Regions from separate parts of the Leclercia sp. GHBNCSD genome, predicted to be linked through region 1. Evidence: predicted binding sites of a transcription regulator. Region 1 holds the regulator's gene; the other holds the start of a gene.

Region 1 (7,865 bases):
GGGCGGCGGCTTCAACGATCAGATGCAGCAGAAGCAGCCAAACCCGCCAATCAAGAACGAAGCGGATAACGGCCTGCGTAACACCCGCGGCACCATCTCTATGGCGCGTACCGCCGATAAAGACAGCGCAACCAGCCAGTTCTTCCTCAACGTGGCGGACAACGCCTTCCTTGACCACGGCCAGCGTGACTTTGGCTATGCGGTATTTGGTAAAATTGTGAAAGGCATGGATGTAGCCGATAAAATTTCTCAGGTGCAGACGCACGACGTCGGCCCTTACCAGAATGTGCCGTCAAAACCGATAGTTATCCTCTCTGCGAAAGTCCTGCCTTAATCCGTAATGGCGCGGGCAGGTTTTGCCCGCGTTGCCTTTACCTCCCTGCGAAACCGCAGTTTGCTGCTTATACTTGTGGCAACACGGGCACAAGCAGGGAGGAAAAGGGTGAAAAAACTCACTGATAAGCAAAAATCCCGTCTTTGGGAACAACAGCGAAACGCGAATTTTCAGGCCAGTCGCCGTCTTGAAGGCGTCGATAGTCCCTTAGTCACGCTCAATGCCGACGAGGCAGAACTGCGTCTTGAGGAGCTCAGGAGGCAGTATGAGCGATAAATACGGCAACGATCGCGATCCCTATCTCTATCCCGGCCTGAATGTCATGCGTAACCGGCTGGGCATCCGCCAGGCGGAGCGTCTGGCGCAGGCGGCGTATGAATTTACCGCACTGCGAGCGGCAACCCTGGGGCTGGGGCCGCTGCTGCGCGGCCTCCCACATCTGTGCGCCATTCATCAGCATATCTATCAGGATATCTTTGACTGGGCGGGTGATATTCGTGAGATGGATATTTACCAGGGCGATACCCGCTTCTGCCACTTCGCCTACATCGAAAAAGAGGGCAACGCCCTGATGCAGGATCTGGAGGAGGAGGGCTATCTCGTTGGGCTGGAGAGAGAGGAGTTCATTAACCGCCTCAGCCACTACTATTGCGAGATCAACGTTCTGCATCCGTTCCGCATCGGCAACGGTATTGTTCAGCGCATCTTCTTTGAGCAGCTGGCGATCCATGCGGGCTACCAGCTTGACTGGCGCGATATCGATCCGGAAGAGTGGGCGCAGGCCAACCAGAGCGGTGCGATGGGGGATCTGAGCGCGTTGAACGCAATCTTCAGTAAAGTGGTAAGCGAAGCCGGGGAAACTGAGTAGAATAGGGCGGCCATTTTTTCAGGAGCCGCCATGATTCTGCTGATTGATAACTACGATTCCTTCACCTGGAACCTGTACCAGTATTTTTGCGAGCTGGGGGCGGAGGTGGTGGTCCGGCGCAACGACGCACTCTCGCTGGAGGATGTCGCCACGCTCAATCCGCAAAAAATCGTTATCTCCCCCGGCCCCTGCACGCCGGATGAGTCTGGCATCTCGCTGGCGGTGATCCAGCGCTATGCCGGTGAAGTGCCGATTCTGGGCGTCTGCCTCGGGCATCAGGCCATCGCCCAGGTCTTTGGCGCCACCATTGTGCGGGCAGCGAAAGTGATGCATGGCAAAACCTCCCCGGTGACGCACAACGGCGTCGGAGTTTTCTGCGGTCTGAACAACCCCCTTACCGTCACCCGCTATCACTCACTGATTATCGATCCGCCCACCTTACCCGACTGCTTTGAGGTCACCGCCTGGAGCGAAACGCAGGAGATCATGGGTATCCGTCACCGTGAATGGGATCTGGAAGGGGTGCAGTTCCACCCCGAAAGCATTCTCAGCGAACAGGGCCACCAGCTGCTGGCTAATTTCCTCAATCGTTGATTTTTAGTTGCCATAAAGTGATTTTTTAAGCATATTTCGTGATTATATTTTCACTTCTGCTTTGTACTTAAAAAAGGGTGGGGTTACATGGCAACTGAACAATCTGCAATTACGCGCGCAACATTCGATGAAGTGATACTGCCAGTTTATGCACCGGCTGAGTTTATCCCGGTGAAGGGGAAAGGCAGCCGCGTCTGGGATCAGCAGGGCAAAGAGTACATTGATTTTGCGGGCGGCATTGCGGTGACGGCGTTAGGTCACTGCCACCCGGCGCTGGTCGAGGCGCTGAAAACCCAGGGCGAAACCCTGTGGCACACCAGCAACGTCTTTACCAACGAACCTGCGCTACGTCTCGGGCGCAAAATCATCGAGGCTACCTTTGCCGAGCGTGTGCTGTTTATGAACTCCGGCACCGAAGCCAACGAAACCGCTTTCAAGCTGGCCCGTTATTACGCCTCCACCCGCCACAGCCCGTTTAAAACCAAAATCATCGCCTTCCACAATGCGTTTCATGGCCGTTCGCTGTTTACCGTGACCGTGGGCGGTCAGCCAAAATATTCCGATGGTTTTGGCCCGAAACCGGCCGACATCATCCACGTGCCGTTTAACGATCTGCATGCGGTAAAAGCGGTGATGGACGATCACACCTGCGCGGTGGTGGTTGAGCCGATCCAGGGTGAAGGCGGCGTGATGGCGGCAACGCCAGAATTCCTGCAGGGGCTACGCGATCTGTGCGATCAGCACCAGGCCCTGCTGGTCTTTGACGAAGTGCAGAGCGGCATGGGCCGTACTGGGGATCTCTTTGCTTATATGCACTACGGCGTGACGCCGGACATCCTGACCAGCGCCAAAGCGCTCGGGGGTGGCTTCCCGGTGAGCGCCGTGCTCACCACGCAGGATATCGCATCGGCATTCCACGTGGGCTCTCACGGCTCGACCTATGGCGGCAACCCGCTGGCGTGCGCGGTTGCCGGAGCGGCGTTCGATATCATCAATACCCCGGAAGTGCTGAGCGGCGTCAATACGAAGCGCGAGCAGTTTGTGAAGCATCTCCAGCAGATCGATGCGCAGTACGATGTCTTCAGTGATATCCGTGGCATGGGACTGTTGATTGGTGCCGAACTGAAGCCGCAGTACAAAGGCCGGGCGCGCGATTTTCTCTACGCCGCCGCCAGCGAAGGGACGATGGTGCTCAACGCCGGGCCGGACGTGATGCGCTTTGCGCCGTCGCTGCTGGTGGAAAGCCAGGATATCGAAGAGGGGATGACCCGCTTTGCGCAGGCGGTGAAGCGGGTGGTTCAGCAGTAGCTGTGTAGCCCGGCGGCGCTACGCTTGCACGGGCCTACAAGACCGTAGGCCGGGTAAGCGCAGCGCCACCCGGCGTTTAATACGGTGTGCGTTTCAAACGCCGGATCAACCAGATGCCATGATGTGGACGCTGGCGCCAGGCCACCGACGAAATGGTGTGCATAGTATTCAGATGCCCCAGAATGCGCTGCAGATGCTGTTCCAGCGTGCTCATCGGGCCGTGCGTCAGCGTCTCTGGCGCTTCCAGAATATTGCTGTCCCCACTCTCACCCGGCTCATCATACTCCAGGCGCTGCTGGCAGCGCTGAAGGCCGATTTCACACGACTGCAAATAACGCTGCGCCAGGTCTGGCGTCAGCATCGTATGCTCCCGCGCCAGGGTCGTCATTGCGTTGATATGCTCGACGATAAACTGGCTGTGCGTCACCCACAGTTTCATATCCGCCAGATAGGCCGAATTGAAGCCCGGCTCCTGCATCGCCTGGTTGAGGGAGTTGAACAGGGCATTATGCGCCTGGTTGACCTTCATGCGCTGCCAGGCCAGCGGCGTGGGTTGCGGATCGTCGCTGAGGATCAGGCGGATGGCCTCCTGGTCGGCCTCCAGCGCGTCGTGGGCGTTCTGTCGCAGCAATCCGCTCTGCCACTGCGGCCACAGCCACACCATGCCGCCAAAGGCAATCAGGCAGCCAATCAGCGTATCTGCCAGCCGGGCGATAATAAACTGCTCACCATTGAGCGTAATCAGTTGCAGGGTGTAGACCGCGGTCAGCGTAAAGCCCACCGTCGCCCAGCCGTAGTTCTTACGGATGATGAGGTAACTCACCAGCGTTACCAGCAGCATACCCGTCAGGGTATAGCCTTCCGGGACGTGAAGGTGCAGGGTGATCCCCGCAATAATCAGCCCCGCCATCGTGCCGCCTGCCCGGTGGAGGATGCGCACCCGCGTGGCGCTGTAGCCGTTTTGCGTCACCAGCAGAACGGTCATTAAGATCCAGTAAGGCTTAGGCAGGTGCAGCGCCATACCCATCAGGCTGGCGATACTCAGCATGACGCTGATACGTGCCGCATTACGCAGGGCGGCAGACTTTAGCGACAGATAGCTTCTCAGGGCGGGGATCAGCGGCAGGCGCTTCTGCTTATCCGCCATCAGGTCACGCGGGTAGAGCGGGCGTTGGGTGCGAAGCACGCGGGCAATACGGCTGAAGTGCCAGGCGGCGAACTGGCCGACCGGGTTATCCGCATGCTGGCGGGCAATTTTCTCCAGCGCGCCGAGCTGTTTGTCCATGTTAAAGCGGGTGGGATAGCGGTGATAGAGAATATCGTCGGCCAATACCCGCAGCCGGGCGGCGACGGTCTGCGCGTTCCAGCGGATCACCGCTTCAGCGTGGCTGCGCTCGACCAGCTTTTGCACCTCTTGCGGATGATGCAGGCTAACGGAGATATGCTCCTGCAGATCCAGCCCCACCTGGAAGATACGCAGCAGCCGCTTGTATTCATGATTCCTGTTCGCCGCCAGCATATGCAGTTGCTGGTAACACTGACTAATCAGGTCCACCACCTTCTGCTGGCGCGCCAGCAGCGGCGGCAGCGATTTTTCCGGGTCGGTGTGCTGGGTCAGCAGGGTATATTTGGCTTCACAGTAATCAGCCAGCTGGCGGTAGAGTACGCTCAGGGATTCACGCAGCGGCTGCTCCCGCCACAGCCAGAACCAGAACCAGTTAAACAGCCCGTACCAGAGTGTCCCCAGGGCGTAGATCAGCAGCGGCGCCCAGATCGGTAAATTCCCCGCCAGGCTCAGGGTAAAGATGGCCGCAATCAGCGAGGCGGGCAGCAGGCGGGCGTGGAGGGCGCTGATCTCCGCCGTGACCCCTAACGTCATCGCCAGTGCGGTCAGAATGAGGGGCAGCGGAATATCACGCGCCAGCAGCAATTGTACCGCCAGACTACAGCCGGCAAACAGGCAGCCGCCAATTATCAGGCGTTTAAAAAAGCGTTTATGGGGCGTGTCGAGACCCGCAATGTTGCAGCAGGCGGGAACAAGAGAAAACAGAAGGCCGTATTGCAGATAACCGAGAACTAACCCCACAGCCACAGGGAGACACAGCACCAGGGTTTGCCGTAGTGCGTAGTTAACTTCCGGGTGATAAATGAGCCTGCGCCACATGGGTGAGAGAGACAAAAACGGCGTGTCATCATGCGATGCCACGCCGTCTTAGCGGAATTAACGTGTTCCGTAAACCACGATGGTTTTACCGTGGGCGGAAATCAGGTTCTGATCTTCCAGCATTTTCAGAATACGACCCACTGTCTCACGGGAACAACCGACGATCTGACCGATCTCCTGACGGGTAATTTTAATTTGCATACCGTCCGGGTGGGTCATGGCGTCTGGCTGTTTCGCCAGGTTCAGCAGCGTCTGAGCGATACGGCCCGTCACGTCCAGGAAGGCGAGGTTACCCACTTTCTCAGAGGTGACCTGCAGACGGCGAGCCATCTGCGAAGAGAGGCGCATCAGGATATCCGGGTTAACCTGGATCAGCTGGCGGAATTTCTTATAAGAGATCTCAGCCACTTCACACGCAGTTTTTGCCCGGACCCAGGCGCTACGCTCCTGACCTTCTTCAAACAGGCCCAGTTCACCGATAAAGTCTCCCTGATTCAGGTAAGAGAGGATCATCTCTTTGCCTTCTTCATCTTTGATCAGCACTGCCACTGAGCCTTTGACGATGTAATACAACGTTTCCGCTTTTTCACCCTGGTGAATCAGCGTGCTCTTCGATGGGTACTTATGAATGTGGCAATGAGACAAGAACCATTCGAGAGTCGGGTCTGTTTGCGGTTTGCCAAGCACCATGCGCTGTTATCCTCTGTTATAAGCTGTCTCCAGAGTCAGGCTTTCTACCTTCGCTCTGGGGTTGCAATCGAATTCTTCCCCTTACCTGGGGATCTGGCTGTCACAATAATTAGCAGCCTGTAATGTGTGATGTCCTCTGCATACATGTGCAACGTCAATGTATTACTGTAGCATCACGACTGTTTTAGCATAGGTTTTGCCGCGTGTCTCCTGGTGTCTCGCTTCAGCTTGATGCAGGTCGACTTCCTTTGCCAGAATTGTTACTGGCGCGTAATCTGACAGAAAAAATGCAAGCCTGGAGTGAGTTAAAATGCAAGCACGTGTGAAATGGGTTGAAGGGTTAACGTTCCTCGGTGAGTCCGCCTCGGGGCACCAGATTCTGATGGATGGCAACTCCGGTGATAAAGCACCCAGCCCGATGGAAGTGGTTCTGATGGCGGCAGGGGGATGCAGCGCTATCGACGTGGTCTCGATTCTGCAAAAAGGGCGTCACGATGTGACCGATTGCGAAGTGAAACTGACTTCAGAGCGCCGGGATGAAGCGCCGCGTCTCTTTACCCATATCAACCTTCATTTCGTGGTAACCGGCAAAGCGCTAAAAGAGGCTGCGGTCTCCCGCGCGGTGGATCTCTCTGCGGAGAAGTACTGCTCCGTGGCGCTGATGCTGGAAAAAGCGGTCAATATTACCCATTCGTATGAAGTGATCGAGGCGTAAGTCCTGGATCAAACGCCGGGCGGCACTTCGTTTGCCCGGCCTACAAGCCTCAATCGATCTTCTTCCCTTCCATTAACCGCTGTACCAGCGGCGTCATGATCAACTCCATCGCCAGTCCCATCTTCCCGCCCGGGACCACCAGCGTATTCATGTGCGAGATAAACGAGCCCTGCAGCATCGCCAGCAGCCAGGGGTAATCGATATTGTCCAGATTGCGGAAATGGATCACCACAAAGCTCTCATCCAGCGACGGGATCGCTTTTGCGGCAAAGGGGTTAGAGGTGTCCACGGTCGGGACGCGCTGGAAGTTAATATGGGTGCGGGAAAACTGCGGCGTGAGGAAGTTAATGTAATCTTCCATGGAGCGAACCACCGAATCCATCACCGCTTCTCGGGAATGGCCGCGTTCGCTGGTATCCCGCGTCAGCTTCTGGATCCACTCCAGGTTTACAATGGGTACGACGCCCACCAGCAGATCGACATGGCGCGCCACGTCATGGTGCGGCGTGACGACCCCGCCGTGCAGACCTTCATAAAACAGCACGTCGGTGGGTTCTGGCAGCGGCTGCCAGGGCGTAAAGGTGCCCGGAACCTGGTTCCACGGTACCGCTTCGTCATAGGTATGCAGGTATTTGCGCGACTGGCCCGTGCCGCTTCGCCCGTACTCTGCGAAGGTCTGCTCCAGCAGGCCAAAGTCGTTAGCATCGGGGCCAAAGTAGCTGATATGTTTGCCTAAATCACGGGCCTTGCGGATGGCCATATCCATCTCAGGGCGGGTGTAGCGGTGAAAGCTGTCGCCTTCGACCTCCGCGGCACGCAGATGCAGTTGCGAGAAGATCTTACGAAAGGCGAGGCTGGTGGTGGTGGTACCTGCACCACTCGACCCTGTGACGGCGATAACCGGATGTCTGGCGGACATAGCAACTCCCTGAGTGGAAAGATGTCGCGGTTAACCGCGAAATTGATTGCGAGGCATGATGTTGACAGTTTCGTGCAACTCGGACCATACGACCAGCACCTCACCGCTTTGCAGCTGGCGCCTGATATCAGCGACCTTCTGCTCAAGCGAACGTTCCTCTTCACCATAATCGGTGCCTTCGCGTAACACAAAGCTTTCAATCAGATTATCCAGCGTTTCGGGAGCCAGATCCTGCCAGGGAATGATCATGTCTATTTTTCCAGATAGGGGGTT
Region 2 (7,865 bases), 1.3 Mb from region 1:
GTGACGCTCGGCAAGTACCTGCTGCCGGCAAAACCGGTGGTTACCTCTTGTCAGGCTGAGAAACCGTAAGCGGGCGAATGCCCTGCGTGTCGATCTGCGCGGCGTTACCGCCGCTGCAGATCCACTCTTCCAGCCGCTCCGTGAGCGCCCTGTCATCGAGCTTCATTTTGCCGCGCAGCGCACACTCCCACACCACCAGCACCCGCCAGCCCTGCTCCTGCAACACAGCGATATCTCGTGCATCACGCGCGACATTCTTGCCAATTTTTTCCAGCCAGAAATCGGTTCTGGTCGCCGGGACTTTAAACAGATAGCAGTCGTGACGATGCCAGAAACAGCCGTGGGTAAAGATCACACACGTATGGCTGTCGATGACAAAATCAGGCCGTCCGGCAAGGGCGGCATCCTGCACACGAAACTCAAAACCGACCTCCGTAAGCAGGCCGGCCAGCCGTTTTTCGATAGCCGTATCCCGCGTGCCGATGGCGCGCATGTTTTTACTGCGGGTGGCTTTATTATGAACGTCCGCCATTCGCGGCCTCAGCCTTGCGTTTCTCAACTGCCTGCAAAATGCGCGACTCCAGCAACCGGGCGACAGCTGCAAAAGCTGGCACGACCACCGAATTACCAAACTGGCGATAGGCCTGAGTATCTGATACCGGAATGCGGAAGCCGTAGCCCTGAGGGGTTTCAAATCCCATCAATCGCGCGCACTCCCGCGGCGTCAAACGGCGCGGACGGTGGCGCTGGTTTTCGGCATCATCGAAATCGCGCTCGCCAAGGGCTTTATCCCAGCCTCTGTCGATGAGGATCTCGGCGCCATCTTTGTAATAGCGTGCCGACAGCGTGCGGGCGACGCTGTGTGGGTTGGTAGGATCGACCATGCCGAAACCAAAACCGTTGCCCTTCGCCTGATGCTTTTTGGCATAGCGATAAAGATATTTCCACAGCACCGGGGTGAGAATGAATTTGGCGTCCACCACGGGCTCAAGCAGATCGGCAATGGTCGGGCGTCGGGTCGGCCACAGCCCCGGGAGATCCCGCAGCGTAAAATTACCACACAGGTTGAGATCGCGACGAAAGCCTACCAGCACAATGCGCTCGCGGTGCTGCGGCAGAAAATGTTTACCGTCAACGATCTTAGGATCGTCCGGGCCGCTGTCAGCGGCATCCGCCACGTCATATCCCAGTTCATCCAGGGTCTGCATGATGATGCGGAACGTTTTGCCCCCGTCGTGGCTCTTCAGGTTTTTGACGTTTTCAAGGACGAAGATGGCCGGGCGGCGGGCATCAATAATGCGCGCCACATCGAAGAAGAGGGTTCCCTGGGTATCGCAGGCAAAGCCGTGCGCGCGGCCCAGCGCGTTCTTTTTTGATACCCCCGCCAGGGAAAACGGCTGGCACGGGAAGCCCGCGAGCAGGACGTCATGGGCAGGAATGTTGTCACGAATGTGCTGCGCCGCCTCTTCGTCCGTCACACCGCTCTGGTGGCTGAGCGTCACTTCGCGAATGTCCTCGTTGAACTGATGCGCGTCAGGATCGCAATACCAGTTGGCTTTATAGGTACGCACCGCGTGTTTATTCCATTCGCTGGTAAACACGCACTGCCCGCCAATCGCCTCAAAGCCGTGGCGGATGCCGCCGATCCCGGCGAAGAGATCGACAAAACGGAAAGCATAGTGAGGATGACAGGCTGGCGGACGAGGCAGCAGATTTTGCAAGACGCTATATTCGCCGTCGCTGAGACGACGCCCTGCCCGCTCACTGGTCACCAGCCGCTTAATGATTGCCGGGCTCCAGTGGCTTTCGCCCTGAGCATTCAGCAGATGCGCCAGCGTTCTGGCATCGTAAATTTCCAGCAGTTGGCACAATAACGCCTGCACTGACGCCGTTGATTTTTCTGCCAGCAAAAACGCGGACTCCGTCACTGATACATTTTCCTGCATACATTTAACCGGACCAAAAGGGGTTAAAAGAGAGTAACACAGAAAGCCTTTACAGACTTTCCCGGAAACGCTGTAACACCGCACTGTCGGTGCCTTCGTAATCACCGCGTAGTTCGGCACTCAGCCGGGCCATAAACTGGATTAAAAAATCAGCGCTCTGACGCGCCAGCTCACGCCCGGCGGCGGTTTGCATCGTCTGCGGCAGGCGCAGCAATTTGGTCTGAAAATGGTCAAGCGCAAAGGCGCGGTCGTTCAGCTCGCGCTCATCGGCAAAGGGATCTTCCGGGTCGAAAAGCGGCACACCCAGCGCGCCAGAGACGGCAAACACGCGTGCCAGACCAATAGCACCCAGGGCTTCCAGTCTGTCAGCATCCTGCACGATTTTCGCTTCCAGCGTGCGCGGCGGGATCCCGGCACTGAAACTGTGCGCTTCAATCGCATGCTGAACGGCGGGGTAGCGTGGGGGCGGGAAATCAGCAAAGTCCTCGCGCAGGATCGCGATCGTTTTTTCCGCTGCCAGCTGCGACGAGCGGCCTCGCTGCGGATGATTTTTTGGCAGACTGACAATATAGTGAAAATAACAGGCGGCCAGGATCGCCAGCGCATCGACCGGCTGGTCAGCCATCAGGCGTTTAGCGGTGTTCCAGACACGACGGAAATGGGAGATATCATGGGCGGTATCCTCGCTGGCGTAATGCGCCGTCAGCCAGTTTTCAAAGCGTTGCTGCCACTGCACAAGTTCCATAGCGCTTTCCATAAAGTGAAAAGCTGTACAATAGCAACTATTTACCGATCTGACATATCACGCGGCCGGGTATACCAGGCAATGCCGCCGAGGATCGCCCCCACAACACTCAATACCAGAAAGCCGCACAGGGCGCCCAGCCACTTGCCGGCTGTCGAGCCGGGATCGCTTTGAATCAGCGAACCTGATACCGAGCTGACTTTACTGATGACCCATACATAGCGCGCCATCGCCCAGAGAAAGTAGCCGCAAAAGGCGTAAAATACCCACAATGCCAGTTTGCCGCCCAAGCTGCGTTCGTTTTTCTTTGCCATGTTCTCCTCTCAGCGCAGCAGCACCACTACATTCACATCAATAATATAAAATGTGAAATAAATCACATTATTCTATTTAATGCACTCTCCTGAGCAGATTTTATGCTGCCGATTTGCGTTAAGTTGATCTTAAGCAATTTTTAAGCGTGCCTGTTTATTACGCGGCTTCGCTTACGCGCTAATGAGAGGTCAGCAGGAGATCAATTATATTGCGGCATTATTTTGCTCTCAGCATTCCGATAAACCTGTTTTCTAAAGCTTATAATTATGTAATGATAAAGAGGTTATGAGCTTTTTTGTCGTTTCATGATTAAACACCCTTAAATTACCCTTATCTTCGCCCGATAATATTATCGGGCTTTTTTATTACTTTTTCCCGTCCTGAAAACATAAAGCAACCTAATAAATCCAAACCATCAATAACTAACTGATATAAAAATCAATAATCACCGTATATGCTTGTCTTAAACGTATAAAATAAACATATAAAGACACTTATATTAATATTTTGAAATACTCTAAATAATTTTGTTACATTTATTTTTAAACAGAAAAAACCTGCACTGAAATAGTATTACCTCCGTAACCCGGAGGGGCTTACGTATATTCATGAAGAAAATACATACAAAGGAATATATAATGAAAAGAAAAGTTCTGGCAGTTCTTGTCCCTGTTTTATTATGCGCTGGCGCGGCTAATGCGGCGGAGATTTTCAACAAGGACGGCAATAAATTCGATCTGTACGGAAAAATGGTCGGTGAGCGTATCTGGGACAAGACCGATGATAGCAACAGCGAGAATGCCGATACCTCCTATGCCCGTTTCGGTATCAAAGGCGAAACGCAGATCAACGACCAGTTGACCGGTTATGGCCAGTTTGAATACAACCTGAACGCCAGCACTCCGGAAGGCGAGCAGGATGAGAGCACCCGTCTGGCGTTCGCAGGCCTGAAATTCGGTGACTATGGTTCGTTCGACTATGGCCGTAACTACGGCGTGGCGTACGATGCAGGTGCATACACCGATATGCTGGTGGAATGGGGTGGCGACTCCTGGGTTCACACCGATAACTTCATGACTGGCCGCACAACCGGCGTGGCGACCTATCGCAACAGCGACTTCTTTGGTGCCGTTGAGGGTCTGGATTTTGCCCTCCAGTACCAGGGTAAAAACAACGATCGTCAGATGAAAAAAGCCAACGGTGACGGCTACAGCACTTCTCTGGCCTACAACTTTGATGGCTTCGGCTTCGTGGGTGTATACGGTAAGTCTGACCGTACCAACAAGCAGACTGCTGACGGCTACGGCGATACCGCAGAAATCTGGTCACTGGCAGCGAAGTATGATGCCAACAACCTCTATGCTGCGGTGATGTACGGTGAAACCCGTAACATGACCTGGGCGGGAGATGCGGGTTTCGCTAACAAAACCCGCAACGTCGAAGCCGTGGTCCAGTACCAGTTCGATTTCGGCCTGCGTCCTTCTCTGGGCTACGTCTACTCCCAGGGCAAAGACCTGTATGCACGTAACGGTCATGGCGGCGTTGATGCCGATCTGGTGAACTATGTTGAACTGGGTACCTGGTACTACTTCAACAAAAACATGAACGTTTATACCGCCTATAAATTCAACCTGCTGGATGAAGACGAAGCGGGTATTACTGGCGCGCATGCTGATGACCAGTTCGCGATGGGTATCGTTTACCAGTTCTGATTGAGATCGCCAAACGCTCTTAAGCCCGCTGCAAAGCGGGCTTTTTACTTTCTGTCGCCACCAGTTTTACATCGCTTTTACAAATCCCGCCCATCAGCGATAATGCCCCCCTTTCCCTCTTGACCGGAGTTTCAATGCGCGATTTGCCGCCCCTTCCCCCCACGCACAAGCGCCCAATGAAACTGAACACGCTGGTCACGCTGATGGTGTACGGTGTAACGGGCGCAATATTACTGGTGATTTTTGTTCTCTACTTTGCCCAAATCACCCGCGCCACCCGTGATGGTGTGCGGGATACCGCTCTCGCCGTCGCCAGAACCCTGGCCGACAGCCCGGAGGTGATCCGCGGCTTATCCTTCCCGCCGGACAGCAACATTATTCAGCCTGTCGCTATGGCAGTGATGCAGCGTAATAATCTGCTGTTTGCCGTTGTCACCAATATGCAGGGGATCCGCTATTCCCATCCTAACAGCGCCCTGCTCGGCAAAGCTTTTATTGGGGCCGATCTGCGGCCTGCGCTGGAGGATAAAGAGAATGTCGCCATCAATCACGGCGTACTCGACGAGGCGCTGCGCGTGTTCACTCCGGTGTATAACGCGCACCACCAGCAAATTGGTGTCGTTGCCGTGGGGATCTCACTGAATAAAGTAGAGCAGCAGATCGCCCGCAATCGCTGGGACGCCATCTGGCTGGTGCTGTTCAGCGCGCTGCTGGGCGCGCTCGGCGCCTGGGGACTGGTGCGGATGCTGAAGCGCATTCTGTTTGGGCTGGAGCCTTATCAAATCTCAGCCCTGCTCGAACAACGTCAGGCGATGCTGCACTCCCTGCGCGAAGGGGTGATCGCCGTGGATCAGCAGGGGCGTGTAACGATGGTCAACCACGCCGCCCGCCAGATCCTGAATATCAGCGCCAGCAGCAAGGCCCTGCACGAGGAACCGCTGCTGGCGAATCTGCGCGAGGTGCTGCGTAGCGGCATGGCTCGCCAGGACCAGGAGCTCAACTGCCACGGCAGGTTGTTGCTCTGCAATACCTTGCCCGTCAGGAGCGATAATCAGCTGATGGGCGCCATCACGACGTTTCGTGATAAGACGGAGATTAGCCAGCTCCTGCAACGGCTGGACGGTATGGTGAACTATCTGGATGCGCTGCGCAGCCACTCCCATGAGTTTATGAACAAGCTGCATGTGATACTTGGGCTGCTGCATATGAAGCACTATGCCAGACTGGAAGAGTATGTTCTGTCGACCGCCAACGCCTGGCAGACCGATGTCGGCACGCTACAGCGCAACATCAAATCGCCGGTGGTCGCAGGATTTCTGCTGGGTAAAATCAATCGCGCCAGAGAGACAGGGTTTCGCCTGACGCTCTCCGATGCCAGTCAGGTGCCGGATAATCCCAATGCGCAGCAGGTCGCCGGGCTGATTACCGTGCTGGGTAATCTGATTGAAAATGCGCTTGATGCTATGACTGGGCAGCCCGAGGGCGAAATCGGTCTGCTGCTGCACTATCAGCAGGGCTGGCTTAGCGCCGAGGTGAGCGACGATGGTCCGGGCATCGCCCCGGAACATCTGCACGCCATTTTTAGCAAAGGGTTTTCTACCAAAGGGGAGAACCGGGGGGTGGGATTATACCTGGCCCGTCAGCAGATCGAGGATCTGGGCGGAGAGATCGTCGTTGAATCGGAACCGGGCGTGTTTACCCAGTTTTTTGTGCAACTCCCCTGGGAGAGTGAAAGGAATAGCGCGTGATACATGTTTTAATTGTTGATGACGATGCCATGGTGGCCGATCTTAACCGCCAGTACGTCAATCGGGTTGAGGGTTTTTGCTGCTGCGGCGTAGCCACTTCCCTGGCAGAAGCCGGGGCCATACTTCACTCCCCTGCCCGGCAGGTTGACCTGATCCTGCTGGATGTCTATATGCAGCGCGATAATGGCCTGAGCCTGCTGCCGGTTATCCGGGCATCCGGGCGCAAAACAGACGTCATTATGATTACCTCGGCCTCTGATGGTGCCACTATTCAGGTCGCCATGCACTATGGTGTGGTGGACTATCTGATCAAACCGTTTCAGTTCCCGCGTTTCGAAGAGGCACTAAAGGGCTGGCGCGAAAAAAAGCAGCTGATGGAAGCGCATCAGTATTATGACCAGGCTGATGTTGACCGGCTTCTGCGTGGCGGTGCGCCGGCGCTGGCAGACAGCCGCCGTCTGCCAAAAGGGTTAACCCCGCAGACGCTGCGAACGCTATGCCTGTGGATTGATGCGCATCCGGAAACGGAGTTCTCCACCGACGAACTGGCTGGCGCAGTTAATATCTCGCGGGTATACTGCCGCAAATACCTGATTTGGCTGGCGCAGGTCAACATTTTGCACACCAGCATTCACTACGGCGCGACCGGCCGACCGGTCTATCGCTATCGCCTGCGGCCCGAGCAGATTGCCCTGCTCAGACAGTATTGCCACCAGGAGTAATGAATGCACTTCAACCTCTTCCGATAAACATCCTGATTTAGCTCACATATATTGTCTTGAGGCAGTAAAGGGCTATTACTCCACATAAGTGGAATGATAAGGTAGCCAGCGTAAAAGATCTCTGACGAGAAAACGTGCGGAAAGGGTGACGGAAGAGAGCGTGGCGGAGAGAGGGGGATTTGAACCCCCGGTAGAGTTGCCCCTACTCCGGTTTTCGAGACCGGTCCGTTCAGCCGCTCCGGCATCTCTCCGTTTTGATGTTGCCATCATGCCGGGTAATTTGGCATTTTAACAGACCATAACCGTTCAATTTTGTTCAAGTGACGAGTTTGCGAGCAAAGCGATGATTAAGTGGCCCTGGAAATCGAATGAATCCGCCCGAAGCGCGGCGCTGCCGTGGGAAGAGGCCCTGGCGATCCCCGTCCTGTCCACCTTATCGGATGAGGATAAATCGCGTCTGGTACAGCTTGCCATACGGTTCTTACAGCAAAAACGCCTGGTTCCATTGCAGGGTTTTGAGCTCGACGATCGCAAAAGCACCCGCATAGCGCTGCTCTTTTGCCTGCCGGTACTGCAGCTGGGGATCGAGTGGCTGGACGGTTTTCATGAAGTTCTTATCTATCCGGCACCTTTTGTAGTGGATGACGAATGGGAGGATGAGATCGGGCTGGTGCACA

Evidence for each region. Region 1 encodes CRP, which controls carbon source genes, mostly activating them, when cyclic AMP is high. Its sites were predicted from a motif close to ATGTGANNNNNNTCACAT; they were not measured.
Region 2: a site for CRP is predicted at 3,056-3,073, ahead of drpB (cell division protein DrpB). Genes of this name have one in related genera too.

The regions. Positions count from the first base shown of each region.
Region 1 is NZ_JBQVYO010000001.1:2,392,214-2,400,078, forward strand. It holds gene ppiA (peptidylprolyl isomerase A) at 1-334, shown strand, start outside; gene ACT3IC_RS11500 (YhfG family protein) at 443-610, shown strand; gene ACT3IC_RS11505 (putative adenosine monophosphate-protein transferase Fic) at 600-1,202, shown strand; gene pabA (aminodeoxychorismate synthase component 2) at 1,233-1,796, shown strand; gene argD (bifunctional acetylornithine/succinyldiaminopimelate transaminase) at 1,884-3,104, shown strand; gene ACT3IC_RS11520 (YccS/YhfK family putative transporter) at 3,181-5,268, opposite strand; gene crp (cAMP-activated global transcriptional regulator CRP) at 5,326-5,958, opposite strand; gene ACT3IC_RS11530 (OsmC family protein) at 6,269-6,673, shown strand; gene ACT3IC_RS11535 (phosphoribulokinase) at 6,723-7,592, opposite strand; gene ACT3IC_RS11540 (YheU family protein) at 7,623-7,841, opposite strand; gene ACT3IC_RS11545 (hydrolase) at 7,844-7,865, opposite strand, start outside.
Region 2 is NZ_JBQVYO010000001.1:3,664,632-3,672,496, reverse strand. It holds gene yedA (drug/metabolite exporter YedA) at 1-69, shown strand, start outside; gene ACT3IC_RS17480 (very short patch repair endonuclease) at 41-532, opposite strand; gene ACT3IC_RS17475 (DNA cytosine methyltransferase) at 516-1,946, opposite strand; gene ACT3IC_RS17470 (phosphohydrolase) at 1,996-2,691, opposite strand; gene drpB (cell division protein DrpB) at 2,733-3,005, opposite strand; gene ACT3IC_RS17460 (porin) at 3,645-4,718, shown strand; gene ACT3IC_RS17455 (sensor histidine kinase) at 4,853-6,466, shown strand; gene dcuR (two-component system response regulator DcuR) at 6,463-7,188, shown strand; tRNA gene ACT3IC_RS17445 (tRNA-Ser) at 7,350-7,439, opposite strand; gene mtfA (DgsA anti-repressor MtfA) at 7,532-7,865, shown strand, end outside.